2 linked regions of the Reyranella humidisoli genome follow. Each later gene encodes a partner of the first gene's protein in a complex. Links are inferred from orthologs where the notes say so. Each region holds a gene or a part of one and is shown on either strand. Other genes may lie near its edges. The genes, in order: KQ910_RS22940 and dnaG.

Region 1 (9,138 bases):
GGTCGCGCCAGCTTCGCCATCGCCTCCAACCTCCGCCATCGCTCCGAACCGGCGGCCCTTCCTCCCGGCCGGGCGCTGGCCGCCCTTCTCGCCTGCGCCCTGCCCGTGCTGCTGGGCTTCGTGCTGCCGACGCTTCACCTGGCGCAGCTCGCGGTGCGGTCGGGCTCGGTCGTGGCGGATCATCGCTTCCTCGGTGATGCCGTCAACAGCCTGATCCTTGCGTCCCTGGCGGCTCTCATCATCGTCGGATTGGCGCTGTTCCTGAGCTATGCCGGCCGCCTGGTAGGCCGGCGCTCCCTCAACCGCACGATCGAATTCGCCTCGCTGGGCTATGCGATCCCCGGTGCCGTCATCGCCGTCGGCGTGCTGCTGCCACTTGCCGTTGCCGACGACGGCATCGATTTCGTGTCGCGAGGACTGTTCGGCGTGTCGACAGGACTGCTCCTGAGCGGAACTGCGTTCGCCCTGCTGCTCGCCTACACGGTGCGTTTCCTCGCGGTCGGCATGGCCAACGTGGCGCCCGGGCTGGCCGCAATCGACCCGGCAATGGACGCCAGCGCACGGGTGCTGGGCGCACGGCCATTTCAGGTGCTGCGGTACATCCACCTTCCGATGCTGCGTACCCCCGCTCTCACTGCGGGGATCGTCGCGTTCGTGGAAGTGCTGAAGGAATTGCCGGCGACGCTCCTGATACGCCCGTTCAACTTCGACACGCTGGCGATCGGCGTCTTCCGTTTCGCCTCCGACGAACGCCTTGCCCAAGCGGCCGTCGGCGCGATCGTCATCGTTCTCGTCTCGCTTGTGCCGGTGATCCTGCTCAGCCGTGCGGTGGCCGCAGGATCGCCGGCCGGTGGACCGACTACTTCCAGCCAGCCCGGTCCATGATCTTCAGCGCCTCGGCGTTGTTCTGCGCGAACACACGGGCATTGAGCTGGTCTTCCTTGAAGGTGCCGAGCGACTTCAACTCCGGCGACATCTCGACGCCGGCCACCACCGGGAACTCCGAGTTGCCCTCGGCGAAGTAGCGTTGCGCCGGCACCGACACGAGGTACTCGAGGAACTTCACGGCAGCCTCTTTGTTCGGCGCGTACTTGGCCACGGCGCCACCGCTGATGTTCACATGCGTGCCGCGCCCCGCCTGGTCGGGAAACACGACTCCCAGCTTCGCGGCAACCTCGCGATCCTCCGGCTTCTTCGAGCGCAGGAGGTTCACGTAGTAGTAGGTGTTGGACACGGCGAGCATCGCCTCGCCGGCCGCAGCCCCCTTGAGCTGGTCGGTGTCGCCGCCGCGCGGCGGACGCGCGAGGTTGGCCGCGACGCCCTTGGCCCAGGCCTCGGTCTTCTCGGGTCCCAGTGCGGCCAGTAGCGAGCCCACCAGCGACTGATTGTAGATGTGGCCCGACGGGCGGATCAGGATCTGGCCCTTCCACTTCGGATCGGCCAGCGCCTCGTAGGTCCTGGGCGCATCGGCCGCCGTCACCTTCTCCTTGTTGTAGAAAATCACGCGGGCACGCTTGGAGAAACCGAACCAGTTATTGTCGGGATCGCGCAGATGCGCGGGCACCGATTTTGCCAGAACGGCCGAATCGACCGGCTGCAAGAGGCCCGTCTCCCGCGCCCTCTCGATGCGGCCGGCATCGGTCGTGATGAGAAGGTCGCAAGGGCTCTTGTCGCCTTCGGTGCGAAGGCGCTGCACGAGGGGGTCGGGTTCGGCGTCGACCCGATTGATCTTGACGCCGGTGAGGTCGGTGAAATTCCCGTACAGGGCTTCGTCGGTGTTGTAGTGGCGGGCGGAATAGATGTTCAGGGTGCCTCCCTGCGCCCACGCGCGCCGCGCGAGAAACGCGCCGGTTCCAAAGGCCAGTCCGGTCCTTACGAGCGCACGTCTTTTCACGCCTTCCTCCGCTGCGACTGAGTATCAATGCCTGATACCACTGCGGATGGAGGTTCGCAATTCAAATGCGAATTATTCACACTTCCAAGCAAAGTTCGCACATCCCTTTGCGTCGAAAATATGGTTGGGGCTAACATTCGCCGAGGTGATCGCAGGAGTGACAACGTGTTGCTCGCTCAGGTCCTTGCCCATGTCATTGACGAAGGTCGACTGACCATCATCGACGAGGCCGGTCGGTCGTACCAACTCGCCGGTACCAAACCAGGCCCTTCCGTAAGCATGCGCGTTCATGACCGGTGGACGGGCGTGAGAATCGCGCTCCGTCCGAGACTGGCGCTGGGCGAAGCCTATATGGACGGCCGCCTGACCGTCGAGGAAGGCGACCTCTATGACCTTCTCGACCTTCTCGGACGCAACATCGCCGCCGTGGAAGCGACCCCGGCCGTGCGCTGGTCCTACACGCTTCAGCGATGGCTGCGCGCGCTCGAACAATACAATCCAGTCGGCAAGGCGCAGAAGAATGTCGCTCATCACTATGACCTGCGCGGTGAGCTCTACGACTTCTTCCTCGATCGCGACCGTCAGTATTCCTGTGCCTATTTCAGGACCGGCGCCGAATCGCTGGAGGTGGCGCAGGCCGACAAGAAGCGACACATCGCGGCCAAGCTGCTGCTGAAACCGGGACAGAAGGTTCTCGACATCGGATCGGGCTGGGGCGGCATGGGCCTCTACCTGGCCAAGGCTTTCGGCGTCGATGTCACCGGGGTCACGCTGTCGCGCGAACAGCACGCCGTCTCGAGTCGCCGCGCCGCCGAGGAAGGTGCCGCCGGGAACGTCCGCTTCAAGCTGCTGGACTACCGTCAGGAGTCGGGCCGCTACGACCGCATCGTCTCGGTGGGCATGTTCGAGCATGTCGGCTCAGCCCACTATCTCGAGTATTTCCGGAAGGTGAAGGAGTTGCTCGCCGACGACGGCGTCATGCTGCTGCACTCGATCGGCCGCATGGAGCCGCCGGGTGGAACCAATACGTGGCTGCGCAAATACATCTTCCCCGGCGGCTATACCCCGGCCCTCTCCGAGGTCATGGCGGCGATCGAGCAGGCCGGACTGTGGGTTACCGACATTGAGGTCCTGCGCCTGCATTATGCTGAGACCCTGCGCCAGTGGCGCGAACGCTTCCTCGCCAACCGCGACCGGATCAAGCAGCTTGCGGGCTACGACGATCGCTTCTGCCGGATGTGGGAATTCTACCTGGCCGGCTGCGAGGTGGCGTTCCGGTACATGAATCAGATGGTCTTCCAGATTCAGATCGCTCGCCGGCAGGATGCCGTGCCGCTCACGCGCGATTACATGGCGCCTGGAGAACGCCTGCGGAACGTGGCAGGCTCCATGGCGGCGGAATAGAGAGCTATCCTCGTTACGCTCGGGATATCTTTTTTCCGAACTCTTTGCGCTGGTGCCCCCTCCCATCTTGGGCAAAGACATTGTGATGGAGCCACTGAAAGAGTCCTCGAACGTCACCCGCCTGCCCGGCGCGGAAGATGTCCGCCTGCGCGAGCCGCCTCACAATTTCGAGGCGGAACAGGCCTTGCTGGGCGCCATTCTGGTGAATAACGCCGCCTACCAGCGTGTCGCCGAGTTCCTGCGCCCGGAACATTTCGCGGACCCCCTGCACGGCAAGCTCTTCGATTCGCTGACGCGCCTGATCGAGCGCGGTCAGGTCGTGAGCGCCGTGACGCTCAAGACCTACGTCGAGCAGGATCCGGCGATGAAGGAAGCCGGCGGTGCGGCATACCTCGCGCGACTCGCGGCCGCGTCCGTGCACGTGATCGACGCCGCCGCGTTCGGCCGGGCGGTGCATGACCTGTTTCTGCGCCGTCAGCTCATCGATCTCGGCGAGAACGTCGTGAATGGCGCCTTCTCCGGCGATGTGGACGAGACGGCGCTGCAGCAGATCGAAGTCGCCGAGAAGAAGCTCTACGACCTCGCCACGACCGGCCAGACGGAGGGCGGCTTCAAGCCCTTCCGCATGGCCCTCACCGAGGCCATGACGGCCGCCGAGGCGGCTTTTCATCGCGAGGGCAAGCTCACCGGCGTGGCCACCGGCCTGTTCAACCTCGACCAGCTGCTGGGCGGCCTGCACAGGTCCGACCTGCTGATCCTCGCCGGTCGTCCGTCCATGGGAAAGACCGCACTGGCGACCAACATCGCCTTCAATGCGGCGAAGGCCTATCGGGAGGAGATCGTCGACGGCCATCCCAAGGCCGTGGACGGCGCCGTCGTCGGCTTCTTCTCGCTCGAAATGTCGGCCGAGCAGCTCGCCACCCGCATGTTGTCGGAGCAGGCGGAGCTCTCATCGGAGAAAATCCGCAAGGGCGAGATGAACAGCACCGAGTTCGACCGGGTGATGAACGTCAGCCACGAACTCGAGCATCTCAATTTCTTCATCGACGATACGCCCGCCCTGTCGATTGCCGCGCTGCGCACGCGCGCCCGCCGGCTGAAGCGGACACATGGTCTCGGCCTGATCATCGTCGACTACCTCCAGCTGCTCAATCCGTCTGGAAAGAGCCGGCAGGAGAACCGCGTGCAGGAGGTCTCTGAGATCACCCGCGGCCTGAAGACGCTCGCCAAGGAACTGGATGTGCCGGTGGTCGCGCTGTCGCAGCTTTCCCGCGCCGTCGAACAGCGCGAGGACAAACGCCCGCAGCTCGCCGACCTTCGCGAATCGGGATCGATCGAGCAGGACGCCGACGTCGTCATGTTCGTCTATCGCGAGGAATACTATCTGACCCGGACCGAACCGGCGCGGCGGGCCGAGGAGAGCGACCAGAAATTCAACGAGCGCCATGACGCCTGGAAGCAGCGCTGCGAGGAGACCTACGGCAAGGCCGAGGTCATCGTTGCCAAGCAGCGTCACGGTCCCACGGGCATCGTGCGCCTGTCGTTCGAAGGCCAGTTCACCAAGTTCGGCAACCTCGATGGCGTTGCTGACGAGCCCGTGTCCGCGTTCTAAGGTCACTGCGTGTCAATTCCTGCCGACGACGAAGCCGCGCGACGCGCCGGGGCGATCCTTTCGATCGACCTCGGGGCGATCGCAGCCAACTGGCGCGGTCTGCGCGATGCCGGGCGGGCTACCGGCCGGCCGATCGACTGCGCCGCCGTCCTGAAAGCCGATGCCTACGGTACCGGGGCGGCCGTGGTGGGGCCGCGGCTGGCGGCGGAAGGGTGCCGCCAGTTCTTCGTCGCCCATATCGACGAGGGCATCGCGCTGCGCCGGGTTCTGCCCGAACCGCCGATCTACGTGCTGAACGGCCTGCTGCCAGGCACCGAGGGCGATTTCGTGGCGCACCGCCTCGTCCCGGTGCTCAACCACCTGGGCCAGCTCAACGCCTGGCGGGCAGCCGCCCAGCGCTTCAACCAGCCGCTCGACGCCGTGGTCCATCTCGACACCGGCCTGCACCGGCTGGGTTTCAGCGCGGAGGATGCGCAGGTCCTGATCAACGAGCGTGGCCGGCTGCGCGGCCTTCGGCTGGCCCTGATCATGAGCCACCTCGTCGCCTCCGAAGAGACGTCGAACCCGATCAACGGCGAGCAGCTTTCCCGATTCCGCACCTTCGTGCGGGCGATGCCGGGCGCGCCGACGTCGCTCGCCAATTCCTCGGGCATCTTCCTGGGGCCGGATTTCCACTTCGACCTCCTCAGGCCGGGCGCGGCGCTCTACGGCATCAATCCCCTGCCCGGTCAGGCCAACCCGATGCTGAGCGTCGTCACGCTGCGGGCGCATATCCTGCAGACCCGCCGCATCGATGCCTTCCAGACGGTGGGCTATGGCGGCGCCTGGCGCTCGGCACGGCCCAGCCGGATCGCCACGATTGCGCTGGGGTATGCGGACGGCTATTTCCGTAACCTCATCAACCGCACCCAGGTCCATCTTGCCGGACGCAACGTGCCCGTGATCGGCCGTATCTCCATGGACCTCGTGACCATCGACGTGACCGACGTGCCGGAAGCCGAGTGCCAGCCCGGTGCGATGGTCGAGGTGCTGGGGCCTCACCTGACCCCGGACGATCTTGCCGACCACGCCCGGACCAACGCCTACGAAGTCATGACGGCGCTCGGCCGGCGCTACCACCGCGCCTATGTCGACGGCTATGCCGACGCGGCGGTCGAGGAAGCGGGAGAAACGCCGTGAGCATCCCGCTGTTCACGGTCCTCGGCCGGATGACGCTGGCCTTCCTGGCGGCGATCGGCAGCGTCTCGGCCTTTGCCTTCCAGGCGATCCGGCAAGGTTTGCAGCCGCCCTATTATCGCCAGCAGATCCTTCGGCAGATCATGGAGATCGGCTACTACTCGCTGCCGGTGGTCGGACTGACGGCGATCTTCACCGGCATGGTGCTGGCGTTGCAGAGCTACACCGGTTTTGCGCGCTTCTCCGCCGAAAGCGCCATCCCCAATGTCGTCGTCGTCTCGCTGACCCGCGAACTGGGCCCTGTCCTCGCCGGCCTGATGGTCGCCGGCCGCGTCGGCGCAGCTATGGCCGCCGAGATCGGCACCATGCGCGTCACAGAGCAGATCGATGCGCTGACCACGCTGTCGACCGATCCGTTCAAGTATCTTGTCGTGCCGCGCCTCATCGCCGGCATCGTCACGCTGCCGTTCCTGGTCCTCATCGCCGACATCATCGGCGTGATGGGCGGCTTCCTGGTGGGCGTCTACAAGCTCGATTTCAACGATGCGGCCTATCTGCGCAACACGATGGACTTCCTCCAGTTCCAGGACGTGTTCTCCGGGCTGGTGAAGGCCGCCGTGTTCGGCTTCCTGATCACCCTGATGGGCTGCTACCACGGCTACACGTCGCGCGGCGGCGCCCAGGGCGTCGGCATGGCGACCACCAGCGCGGTGGTCTCGGCCTCGATCCTGATCCTGACGTTCAACTACTTCATCACCGAAGCCTTCTTCGCGCGCTGACCGGCCCCGCCCATGGCATCCCCCAAGATCTCGTTGCGCGGTGTCACCAAGGCCTTCGGCCCCAAGAAAGTGTTGCAGGGAATCGATCTCGACGTGGCGCCGGGCGAATCGATGGTGGTTATCGGCGGCTCGGGCACCGGCAAATCGGTGCTGCTGAAATGCATTCTGGGCCTGATGCGTCCCGACAGCGGCTCGATCAAGGTGGACGGCGAGGAGACGGCCGACCTTTCCAGTCGCGATCGGGCACGCGTCATGCGCAAGTTCGGCATGCTGTTCCAGGGCGGCGCCCTGTTCGACTCCCTGCGGGTCTGGGAAAACGTGGCGTTCGGCCCCATCCAGAGCGACGGCATGGCGCCCGATAAGGCCCGCGGGGTCGCCGTCGCCAAGCTGGGTGCCGTCGGGCTGGGACCGGAGATCGGCGATCTCTTCCCCTCCGAACTGTCGGGCGGCATGCAGAAGCGCGTCGCACTCGCCCGGGCCATCGCCCGCGAACCCGAGATCATCTTCTTCGACGAACCGACGACCGGCCTCGATCCGATCATGGCCGACGTCATCAACGACCTGATCGTGAAATGCGTCAGCGATCTGGGGGCCACCGCGGTGTCGATCACCCACGACATGGCGAGCGCCCGCAAGATCGGTCACCGCATCGGCATGCTCTACGAAGGCAAGCTGATCTGGCAGGGCCCCGTCGCCGACATCGACCGCTCGGGCAATGCCCATGTCGACCAGTTCATTCACGGCCGGGCCGAGGGTCCGATCCGGATGCAGGTCCGGAAGCTCTGAGCGTGGCGCGGCCGCTCAAGCGCTACGTCTGCCAGTCCTGCGGTGCCGTCACCACCAAGTGGAGCGGGCGCTGCGAATCCTGCGGCGAATGGAACACCATCGTCGAGGAATCGGCCCCCGCCCCGGGCCCTGCCGGAGGCGGGCTGGCACGGGGCGGCCGGGGCCGGCTGCTCGAATTCACCGGCCTGACCGGCTCGACCCCACAGCCGCCTCGCCTGAAGAGCGGCATCAACGAGTTCGATCGCGTGTGCGGCGGCGGACTGGTCGTCGGCTCGGCACTGTTGATAGGCGGCGATCCGGGCATCGGAAAATCGACTCTGCTGCTTCAGATGGCGGCCGCCCTCGCCAGACAGAACACCACCTGCGCCTACATTTCCGGCGAAGAGGCCGTCGACCAGGTCCGCCTGCGCGCCGAGCGGCTGGGCCTGGCGGATGCGCCCGTCCAGCTCGTGGCGGCCACGTCCGTGCGCGACATCGTGGCGTCCCTGGAAAGGCCTGAAGCCCCCAAGGTCGCCGTCATCGATTCGATCCAGACGATGTGGCTCGACACGGTCGATTCCACCCCCGGCACCGTGACCCAGGTCCGCGCCTCGGCGCAGGCGCTGGTCGAACTCGCCAAGCGGCGCGGCATAGCCGTCCTGCTGGTCGGCCACGTCACGAAGGACGGCGCCATCGCGGGCCCACGCGTACTCGAGCACATGGTCGACACGGTGCTCTATTTCGAGGGCGAGCGCGGCCACCAGTTCCGGATCCTGCGGACCGTGAAGAACCGCTTCGGACCGACCGACGAGATCGGTGTCTTCGAGATGTCCGACCGCGGCCTGGCCGACGTCGCCAACCCGTCCGCGCTGTTCCTGGCGGACCGGCGAGGCCACGTCTCCGGCACCTGTGTCTTCGCCGGCATCGAGGGCACCAGGCCGCTCCTGGTCGAGATCCAGGCACTGGTCAGCCCCTCCTCCCTCGCGACCCCACGCCGCGCGGTGGTCGGCTGGGATTCCAACCGTCTCGCGATGGTCCTGGCCGTCCTTGAGGCGCGCTGCGGCGTCACGGTCGGCGCCAACGATGTCTACCTGAACGTCGCAGGGGGCCTGCGGATCGGCGAGCCTGCAGCCGATCTCGCAGTCGCGGCGGCCGTGATCTCGTCGCTCGCCGACGAGCAGGTGCCGGGCGACATGGTGGTTTTCGGGGAAATCGGTCTTGGTGGCGAGGTCCGGCCAGTCGGACAGCGCGAGGCCCGCCTGCGCGAGGCGGCCAAGCTCGGCTTCCGCAGCGCGCTGATACCACAAGCCCGAGGAGGCTCCGGCCCGGCCCCGCGCCCCCCGGAGGGCATCGCCATTGACGAAATTGAGCATCTATCGGACCTTGTTGCGCGTTTCCAACCGGCCGATCGGCCACTAAAACGGGGCCGCCGCGAAGGCTCTTCGGATCGCAGGCGCGACCAGGATCAGGATTAGGGACAGAGAGAACGGGGTCGATGGAGCAACTGG
Region 2 (9,171 bases), 750 kb from region 1 along the record:
GCTGACGCTTTCGCGCGACGCGATGTCGACGGAATTGTTGATTCCTTTGCCGAGGACGGTGAATTCCGGAACGCCAAGGGTCCCGACTATTGGGGCCAGAGCTTCAAGGGCAAGGCCGCGATCCGCAGCTACTTCGAGCCCCTGTTCGCGGCCGCCAGCGACGTGAAGTGGAACCACACCAGCGAGTTCATCCACGGCGACCGGGCCGTGACGGAGTGGCATCGCATCGCCACCCTGCGGACCGGAGAGCGGCAGGAATGGCTGGGCTGCGACCTCTACACCTTCCGCCGCGGCCTGATCGTGATGAAGGACACCTACATCAAGGTCGTCGTCGCCTAAGCAATAGCGGATACCCTTGCGGGGAACGCCGTGTATTGATAGCGTGCGTTAAATACACAGCGTTGTCATGAAACTCTCACGCAAGCCCAGCCCATGAAGAACCTCTTCCAGGCGTCGAAGGTCCTGTTGCTCGACCTCGCCTCGACGCTCCTCTTCCTCGCCGTCTATGTCGCGACCGGCAACCTCTTCCTCGCGGTCGGCCTCGGCATGGCACTGGGCCTTGCCCAGATCGGCTGGCAGCTCTTCCAGAAACAGCCGGTGGAAGCGCTGCAGTGGCTCAGCCTGGTCATCATCCTGTCCTCGGGCGCGGCCACGTTCATCACCGACGATCCGCTCTTCATCATGCTGAAGCCCAGCGTCATCTACGTCGTCGTCGGGCTGGTGATGCTGAAACGCGGCTGGATGACCCGCTACCTGCCACCGATCGCGCAGGCGACCGTGCCCGACCTCGCCATCACCTTCGGCTATGTCTGGGCCGGGATGATGTTCTTCTCGGCCATCCTCAACATCGTTCTGGCGCTCGCGCTCGACGTCACGACCTGGGCGGCCGTGAAGTCGGCGTGGGCCATCGGCAGCAAGGTCGGCCTGTTCGGCATCCAGTACGCGATCATGAAGTCCACCGGCATCCGCCGGGCGCGCGCCATGATGGCGGCTAGTTGAACTGGACGCCCACGACTTCGTAGGACTTGCCGCCACGCGGCGTCTGGACCTCGACCTTGTCGCCCACGGTCTTGCCGATCAGTGCGCGCCCGATCGGCGAGGTGATGGAAATGCGGCCCTTGGCGAGATCCGCCTCGTAGGGTCCGACGATCTGGTACTTGACCTTCTCGTCGGTGTCCTCGTCGGCCAGACGCACGGTGGCGCCGAACTTGATGACCTTTCCCGTCAGCTTGGAAAAGTCGATCACCTCGGTCCGCGAGATGATGTCCTCGAGTTCGCCGATGCGTCCCTCGATGAAACTCTGCTTTTCGCGCGCAGACGTGTACTCGGCGTTCTCCGAGAGATCACCGTGCTCGCGCGCCGTCGCGATCGCCTTGATGATCGCCGGGCGCTCCACGCTCTTCAGCACTTTCAGTTCACCTTCGAGGCGCTGCAGCCCCTCGGCCGTCATCGGAATACGTTCCATTGCCAAATCGTCCTTGATCAATCGTACGCCGTCAACGCCGAACGCACCCGGCAACGGGTCGAAATCCGCTGCGTTCCGGCCGTTGGCCTGCGCTAGAACGCCGTCTTGAAGTAGGATTGGAGCGGCGCAACCTCGAGCGCGCCTTCCTTCATCGCGGCGATGCCCTCGACCGACGCCTTCGCACCGGCGACCGTCGTGTAGTAGGCGATCTTGTGCATCAGCGCCGTGCGGCGGAGCGTGAAGCTGTCGGTCAGCGCACCGGCGCCGTCGACGGTATTGAAGACGAGCTGCACCTTGCCGTCCTTCATCAGGTCGACGATATGCGGCCGGCCTTCCAGCACCTTGTTCACCTGCTGCGCCTCGATCGAATGCCTGGCGAGGAAATCCGCGGTGCCGCGTGTCGCCACGACCTTGAAGCCGAGTTCGACCAGCCGCTTCAGCGGCTTCACCATCGCCTGCTTGTCCTGGTCCTTGACCGACACGAAGACGGTGCCCTCGACCGGCACCTTGCTGCCGGCGCCGAGCTGCGACTTGGCGAAAGCGCGGCCGAAATCCATGTCCAGGCCCATCACCTCGCCGGTCGAACGCATCTCGGGCCCGAGAATGATGTCGACGCCCGGGAAGCGTGCGAAGGGGAACACCGCTTCCTTGACCGCGATGTGCTTGCCCTTGGACTTCTTTACGCCCAACGACTTCAGCGGCTCGCCGACCATCAAGCGGGCGGCGAACTTGGCGATCGGCTGGCCGGTCGCCTTGGCGACGAAGGGCACCGTTCGGCTGGCGCGCGGATTGACCTCGAGGACGTAGACCTCGCCGTCCTTGACGGCGAACTGCACGTTCATGAGGCCCACCACGTGCAGGGCCTTGGCCATCGCCTCGGTCTGGCGCTCGATCTCGGCGATGATCTTCGCCGGCAGCGAGTATGGCGGCAGCGAGCAGGCCGAGTCACCGGAATGGATTCCCGCTTCCTCGATATGCTCCATGATACCCGCGACGAAGACGTTCTGGTCCTTGTCGGCCAGCGCATCGACGTCGACCTCGATGGCATCGCGCAGGTAGGAGTCCACCAGCACCGGATTGCTGCCCGACACCTTCACGGCGTCGCGCATGTAGCGCTCGATTGCCGAGCGGTCGTAGACGATCTGCATGGCGCGGCCGCCCAGCACGTAGGACGGGCGGATGACGACCGGGTAACCGATCTTCTCGGCGATCTCGATGGCCTGCTTTTCCGACGTCGCCGTACCGTTGGCCGGCTGGCGCAGCTTGAGTTCCTGGATCAGCTTCTGGAAGCGGTCGCGGTCCTCGGCGAGGTCGATCGCATCGGGCGAGGTGCCGAGGATCGGGATGCCGGCGGCTTCCAGCGGCTTGGCGAGCTTCAGCGGCGTCTGGCCGCCGAACTGCACGATCAGGCCCAGCAACTCGCCGTTGCGGCGCTCGACCTCGACCAGCTCGATCACGTCCTCGGCGGTCAGCGGCTCGAAGTAGAGCCGGTCGGCCGTGTCGTAGTCGGTCGACACCGTCTCGGGGTTGCAGTTGACCATGATGGTCTCGTAGCCGGCGTCGCGCAGCGCGTAGACGGCATGGACACAGCAATAGTCGAACTCGATGCCCTGGCCGATACGATTGGGACCGCCGCCCAGGATGATGACCTTGCGCCGGTCCGTGGGCTGCGACTCGCACTCGGCCGGCCGCACACCGTCACCCTCGTAGCAGGAATAGAGATAGGGCGTGCGCGATTCGAATTCGGCGGCGCAGGTGTCGATGCGCTTGAAGACCGGCCGCACGCCCAGCGCGCGGCGCTTCTTCGCCACATCGGCGGTGCCCTGCTTCGTGAGCTCGCCCAGCCGCTCGTCCGAGAAGCCCTTCTTCTTCAGGTCGAAGAACGCCTTGGCGTCCTTCGGCAGGCCGTTCTTGCGCAGGTCCGCCTCGAGGGCCACGAGCTGCTCGATCTGGCGCAGGAACCAAGGCTCGTACTTCGACGCCTGGGCGATCTCCTCGACCGTGAGGCCGTGGCGGAAGGCCTGGGCGATCACCAGGATGCGATCGGGCGTCGGCCGCGCCAGCGCGCCCACGATGGCGGATTTGTCAGGAGCGCCCTTGATCTCGATCTCGTTCAGGCCGGTGAGGCCCGTCTCCATCGAGCGCAGCGCCTTCTGCAGCGATTCCTGGAAGGTGCGGCCGATCGACATCGCCTCGCCGACGCTCTTCATCGACGTGTTCAGCAGCGGCTCCGCGCCGGGGAACTTCTCGAAGGCGAAGCGCGGCATCTTGGTGACGACGTAGTCGATCGTCGGCTCGAACGAGGCCGGCGTCTCGCCGGTGATGTCGTTCAGCAGCTCGTCGAGCGTGTAGCCGACGGCCAGCCGCGCCGCGACCTTGGCGATCGGAAAGCCCGTGGCCTTCGACGCCAGCGCCGAGGAGCGCGAGACGCGCGGGTTCATCTCGATCACGACCATGCGGCCGGTCGCCGGATCGACGGCGAACTGCACGTTCGAGCCGCCGGTATCGACGCCGATCTCGCGCAGGCACGCGATCGAGGCGTCGCGCATGATCTGGTATTCCTTGTCGGTGAGCGTCAGCGCCGGCGCGACCGTCACCGAGTCGCCGGTATGCACGCCCATCGGATCGATGTTCTCGATCGAGCAGATGATGATGCAGTTGTCGTTGCGGTCACGCACGACCTCCATCTCGTACTCTTTCCAGCCGAGCACGGATTCCTCGACCAGCACCTCGCCGACCGGCGAGGCATCGACGCCGCCGGCCACGATCTCGAAATATTCGTCGCGGTTGTAGGCGATGCCGCCGCCGGTGCCGCCGAGCGTGAAGGACGGGCGGATGATGGCCGGCAGGCCGACGCGGTCGAGCGCGTTCGCCGCCTCCTCGCGATTGTGCACGACCTCGCTCTTCGGACATTCGAGCCCGATCTTGGTCATGGCGTCGCGGAACAGCAGGCGGTCCTCGGCCTTGTCGATCGCCTCGGCGTTGGCGCCGATCAACTCGACGCCGTACTTCTCGAGACGCCCGTCGCGGTGCAGCGACATCGCCGTGTTGAGCGCGGTCTGGCCGCCCATCGTCGGCAGGATGGCGTCGGGCTTTTCCTTCTCGATGATTCGCGCCACGAAGTCGGGCGTGATCGGCTCGACATAGGTCGCATCGACCAGGCCCGGATCGGTCATGATCGTGGCCGGGTTCGAGTTGATCAGGATGACCCGATACCCCTCGTCCTTCAGGGCCTTGCAGGCCTGGACGCCGGAATAGTCGAACTCGCAGGCCTGACCGATGACGATCGGGCCGGCGCCGATGACGAGGATGGACTTGATGTCAGTGCGCTTGGGCATGATTACCTGTCACTTGCCCTTGCTCGCGTCGATCATCTCGACGAACCGGTCGAAGAGATAATGGCTGTCAGTCGGGCCGGGCGAGGCTTCGGGATGATACTGGACGGAGAAGGCCGGCCTGTCGGTGCAGCGCAGGCCTTCGTTGATGCCGTCGAACAGCGAGACGTGCGTAACCTCGGTGTTCTTCGGCAGTGATTCGGGGATGACGCAGAAGCCGTGGTTCTGCGACGTGATCTCGACCTTGCCGGTCGTCAGGTCCTTGACCGGCTGGTTGGCGCCGCGATGGCCGCGCTCCATCTTGCGGGTCTTGCCGCCGAGCGTCAGCGCCAGGATCTGGTGGCCGAGGCAGATGCCGAACAGCGGCACCTTCCTGTCGAGCACGGCCTGGATGGCGGGCGAGGCATAGACCGCCGTCGCCGCGGGATCGCCCGGGCCGTTCGAGAGGAACACGCCGTCGGGTTTGTGCCGCAGTATGTCGTCGGCCGTGGCGGTGGCCGGCACGACCGTGACCCTGCAGCCGGTATTGGCGAGGCAGCGCAGGATGTTGCGCTTGGCGCCGTAGTCTACCGCGACGACATGGTACTTCGGATTGGTGAGCTTGCCGTAGCCCTTGCCCAGCGCCCACGTCGTCTCGTCCCAATCGTAGGTCTGCTTGGTCGTGACTTCGAGCGCGAGGTCCATGCCGTCGAGGCCGGGCCAGTCCTGAGCGATCTGGCACATCTTCGGAATGTCGAACTTGCCGTCCGGCGCATGGACGACCACCCCGTTGGGCGGGCCGCCGTCGCGGATGCGGCGCGTGATGGCGCGGGTGTCGACGTCGCAGATACCGGGCAGATTGTGACTCTTCAGCCAGTCGTTCAGCGGCTTCACCGACCGCCAGTTGGCCGGCTCGGTGATGTCGCCGCGCAGCACGACGCCGCGAGCCGCCGGGGTGATCGTCTCGATATCCTCGAGATTGGTGCCCACGTTGCCGATGTGCGGGAAGGTGAAGGTGATGATCTGGCCGGCATAGGACGGATCGGTGATGATTTCCTGATATCCGGTCATCGAGGTGTTGAAGCAGACTTCGCCCACGGCATGGCCGGCGGCGCCCACTCCCTTGCCCCAGAAGACCGTGCCGTCGGCCAGCACCAGCGCGGCCGTGGCCCAACGCGGCGCGGCGTCAGTTGCGCCGGCGGTCTTAGGTGTAGTCATGATGAATATGCCTGTTCGTGGCGCTCGCGCGGCCTCGCCCCGGACCCGGCATGGGCGAGGCGATCGGCGAGCCGCGCGGTTTGTAACCAAGCCGCCGCAGAGGGTCAAGGCGCGCAAGGCAGCCAATTTCTAAGCTATTTCAATAACTTATTTGCTTTGCCAACAGCGGCCTGGATGATTAGTTTCCGCCCCTTAGCCCTCGGGCGAACCAAGGGGACCCAAGCGATGCTGCGCGAGAAACTGACCGAAGCGATGAAAGACGCCATGCGCGCCAAGGATCAGGCGGCGCTGGGCACGATTCGGCTCATCCTGGCCAAGCTCAAGGACGTCGACATCGCCGCCCGCACCGAGGCCAGCCGCGAAGGCGTGGCCGACGACAAGATCCTGTCGATGATGCAGGGCATGATCAAACAGCGGAACGAATCCATTTCGCTATACGAAAAAGGCGGCCGCACCGATCTGGCTGACAAGGAAAAGGCCGAGATTGCCGTGATCGAGCGCTTCCTGCCGCAGCAGATGGACGACGCCGCGGTCGAGGCCGCCGTCCGCGAGGCCATCGCCGCCGCCGGCGCCACCTCGGTCAAGGACATGGGCGGCGTGATGGCCGCGCTGAAGGGCAAGTATGCCGGCCAGATGGACTTCGCCAAGGCGTCGGCAGCCGTCAAAAAGGCTCTGAGCCCCTGATCTTCCCCGCTATCCCCTATGGCGTGGCTCCGATCGCAGGACCATCTTAGGGGATGGCCTTCCCTCCGGGGTTTCTCGACGAACTGCGCGCGCGCCTCAGCCTGTCCGACATCGTCGGGCGGAAAGTGTCGCTGAAGCGTCGCTCCGGTGCCGAGTATGCGGGCCTCTGCCCCTTCCACAACGAGAAGACGCCCTCCTTCACCGTCAACGACAAGAAGGGTTTCTTCTACTGCTTCGGCTGCCATGAAAAAGGCAGCGCCATTGATTTCGTCATAAAGACCGAGGGTCTTTCGTTCCCCGAGGCGGTCGAGAAACTGGCCCGCGAGGTCAATCTCCCGGTGCCGCGGGCCACCCCGGCGGAACGCGAGCGCGCCGACCGCGCTTCGACCCTGCAGCAGGTCGTCGAAATGGCGGCCCAATGGTACCAGAAGCAGCTTCGCCTGCCGGTCGGGCGTCAGGGCCTGGACTACCTGCGCGGCCGCGGCCTGTCCGACGCCGTTATCGACCAGTTCCGGCTGGGGTTCGCCCCGGATTCCCGGGACGGCGTGATCGCGGCCCTGAAGCGCGAGAGCGTGCCCATCGAGAAGATCGTCGAGGCCGGGCTTGCCATCCAGCCGGAAGACCGGCGCGAACCGTACGACCGCTTCCGCGGTCGCGTGATGTTCGTCATCAACGACCGCCGCGGCCGGGCCATCGCCTTTGGCGGTCGCGTCATGGGCGCCGGCGAGCCGAAGTATCTCAACTCACCCGAGACGCCGCTCTTCCACAAGGGTGCCAACCTCTACTGCCTCGACCTCGCCCGCCAGGCCGTGACCAAGGACCAGCCGGTCATCGTGGCCGAGGGCTATATGGACGTCATCGCGCTGCACGGGGCGGGCTTCGGCGGGGCCGTGGCGCCGCTCGGCACCGCCCTCACCGAAGGCCAACTCGCCGAACTCTGGAAGCTCGCCGACGAGCCCTATCTCTGTTTCGACGGCGACAATGCCGGACGCCGCGCGATGTCGCGCGCCGCCGAACGCGCCCTGCCACTCCTCCGCGCCGGCAAGAGCCTGCGCTTTCTCGCCCTGCCCGCCGGGGAGGATCCCGACAGCCTGATACGGACGCGCGGGCCAGACGCGCTGCGACGCACCCTCGACCTCGCCCGTCCGCTGTCGGACGTTGTCTGGGAAATGGAAACGGCGGGAAAATCGACCGACACGCCGGAGCGCCGGGCCAGCCTGCAGCGGTCCGTCGAGCAGCGGGTGGCGGAGATCGCCGACCCCGTCGTCCGCGACTACTACCGGACCGAGATGCGCAGCCGGCTGAACCGCATGCGGCGGCCCGAGGCGCCGGCCTGGCAGCCCGGCAGCCGCCGGCCGTTTCGCCGGCCGGGCGATCCCGAGCCGGCCCCCTTCGCCGCCGGCGCGGCCGCCCGCCGGTCCGGAAGCGATCTCGACGGTTCGCGTCAGGAACGGGTGCTGCTGGGCGCGCTGATCGAACGGCCCGCCCTGCTCCACATCCTGGCCGAGGACCTGGCCAACCTGCCGATCGCCAATCCCGAGCTGATTCGGCTGCGCAGCGGCCTGCTGGACGCGCTGTCGCTGGTGCCGTCCGGCGTCGATCCGGCGGCCGACGAAGCCGCCGGAGATACCTCCCTGGAGGCGCAGTTGATCGAGCAGCATCTCGAACGAACCGGGCTCGGCCGCCTGGCGGCATCGGCCCGGCAGAAGGCGCGCGAGGCGTTTCGAGACGATCCCGCGGACGCCGACGGCTGGGTCGGCCAGTGGCGCCGCGCGGCGCGCCACATGAGCCAGCTCCAGGCCGATCCCGAGGAGCTGAAACGGGCGGAAGAAGCCCTCGCCGATGACATGTCGGAGGAGAATCTGCGGCGACTTCAGGCCATTTTGGACCGGATGCGGCGCGAAAGCGTGGAATCCAATGCCGGATAGCCGGAGCGCGATGAATCCGGGGCCGAGCCCTATCGCTGCTTGCACTGAAGCCCCATATAGTAGAAGGGTAGTTTCCGCGGGGCCGCCCTTCCCCGCCTCCCCTTCTTGCAGCCAAATGAACGGCCCGTTGGCCGTCGTACCTGTTTGTCGCACCCAAGGATTTGAGTAATGGCGACCAAAACCGCGACCGTAGCGCAACCCGAAGCCACCGATGCCCGCGAGGAGGGTCCCGACGCTCCTCTGCTCGATACCCTCGGCGCCGAGCTCAAGAAGCTCGTCCAGAAAGGCAAGGAGCGCGGCTACGTCACCTACGACGAGCTGAACGCCGCCCTGCCGCCGGACGAGGTGTCCTCCGAGCAGATCGAGGACACGATGGCGATGCTGTCCGAGGCCGGCGTGAACGTCGTCGAGGCCGAGGAGCAGGAAGACAGCGCGACGGCCAACCCGGCCGAGCCGGCCAAGACCGCCGTGGTCGCGGCCGAGGCGACGGGCGAGGACGAGGAACTCGGTCGCACCGACGACCCCGTCCGCATGTACCTGCGCGAGATGGGCAGCGTCGAGC

Evidence for each region.
Region 2: the proteins of KQ910_RS22940 (region 1) and dnaG are in contact, whole or in part, in a crystal structure (PDB 2R6A), measured with the Geobacillus stearothermophilus proteins. The link is inferred for Reyranella humidisoli from one-to-one orthologs. Residues at the interface, in WP_033016901.1 of Geobacillus stearothermophilus: Ser13, Glu15, Ala16, Gln18, Glu91, Leu92, Asp94, Ala95, Val96, Pro97, Thr98, Ala99, Ala100, Asn101, Tyr104, Tyr105, Ile108; in WP_049624496.1 of Geobacillus stearothermophilus: Lys456, Leu457, Leu458, Pro459, Ala460, Asn463, Ala464, Leu467, Leu535, Leu536, Ile537, Ala538, Gln544, Glu545, Asp548, Tyr549, His552.

What each region holds. Positions count from the first base shown.
Region 1 is NZ_JAHOPB010000002.1:935,064-944,201, reverse strand. What follows is about bases 2,722-5,646. They hold KQ910_RS22940 (replicative DNA helicase), read left to right. Parts: upstream 2,722-3,383; coding sequence 3,384-4,910; downstream 4,911-5,646. Other genes in these bases: alr (alanine racemase), read left to right, coding at 4,920-5,646; KQ910_RS22945 (class I SAM-dependent methyltransferase), read left to right, coding at 2,722-3,298. Outside these bases: KQ910_RS22955 (ABC transporter permease), read left to right, coding at 1-885; KQ910_RS22950 (Fe(3+) ABC transporter substrate-binding protein), read right to left, coding at 860-1,894; more of KQ910_RS22945, read left to right, coding at 2,201-2,721; more of alr, read left to right, coding at 5,647-6,089; KQ910_RS22930 (MlaE family ABC transporter permease), read left to right, coding at 6,086-6,865; KQ910_RS22925 (ABC transporter ATP-binding protein), read left to right, coding at 6,878-7,651; DNA repair protein RadA, read left to right, coding at 7,654-9,105; KQ910_RS22915 (CvpA family protein), read left to right, coding at 9,126-9,138. UniProt on the Escherichia coli protein: The main replicative DNA helicase, it participates in initiation and elongation during chromosome replication. Travels ahead of the DNA replisome, separating dsDNA into templates for DNA synthesis.
Region 2 is NZ_JAHOPB010000002.1:192,213-201,383, reverse strand. The notes cover bases 6,214-9,171. They hold dnaG (DNA primase), read left to right. Parts: upstream 6,214-6,734; coding sequence 6,735-8,609; downstream 8,610-9,171. Other genes in these bases: rpoD (RNA polymerase sigma factor RpoD), read left to right, coding at 8,778-9,171; KQ910_RS19270 (GatB/YqeY domain-containing protein), read left to right, coding at 6,223-6,681. Also shown: KQ910_RS19295 (nuclear transport factor 2 family protein), read left to right, coding at 1-339; KQ910_RS19290 (inner membrane-spanning protein YciB), read left to right, coding at 433-999; transcription elongation factor GreA, read right to left, coding at 992-1,465; carB (carbamoyl-phosphate synthase large subunit), read right to left, coding at 1,558-4,803; carA (glutamine-hydrolyzing carbamoyl-phosphate synthase small subunit), read right to left, coding at 4,813-5,997. UniProt on the Escherichia coli protein: RNA polymerase that catalyzes the synthesis of short RNA molecules used as primers for DNA polymerase during DNA replication.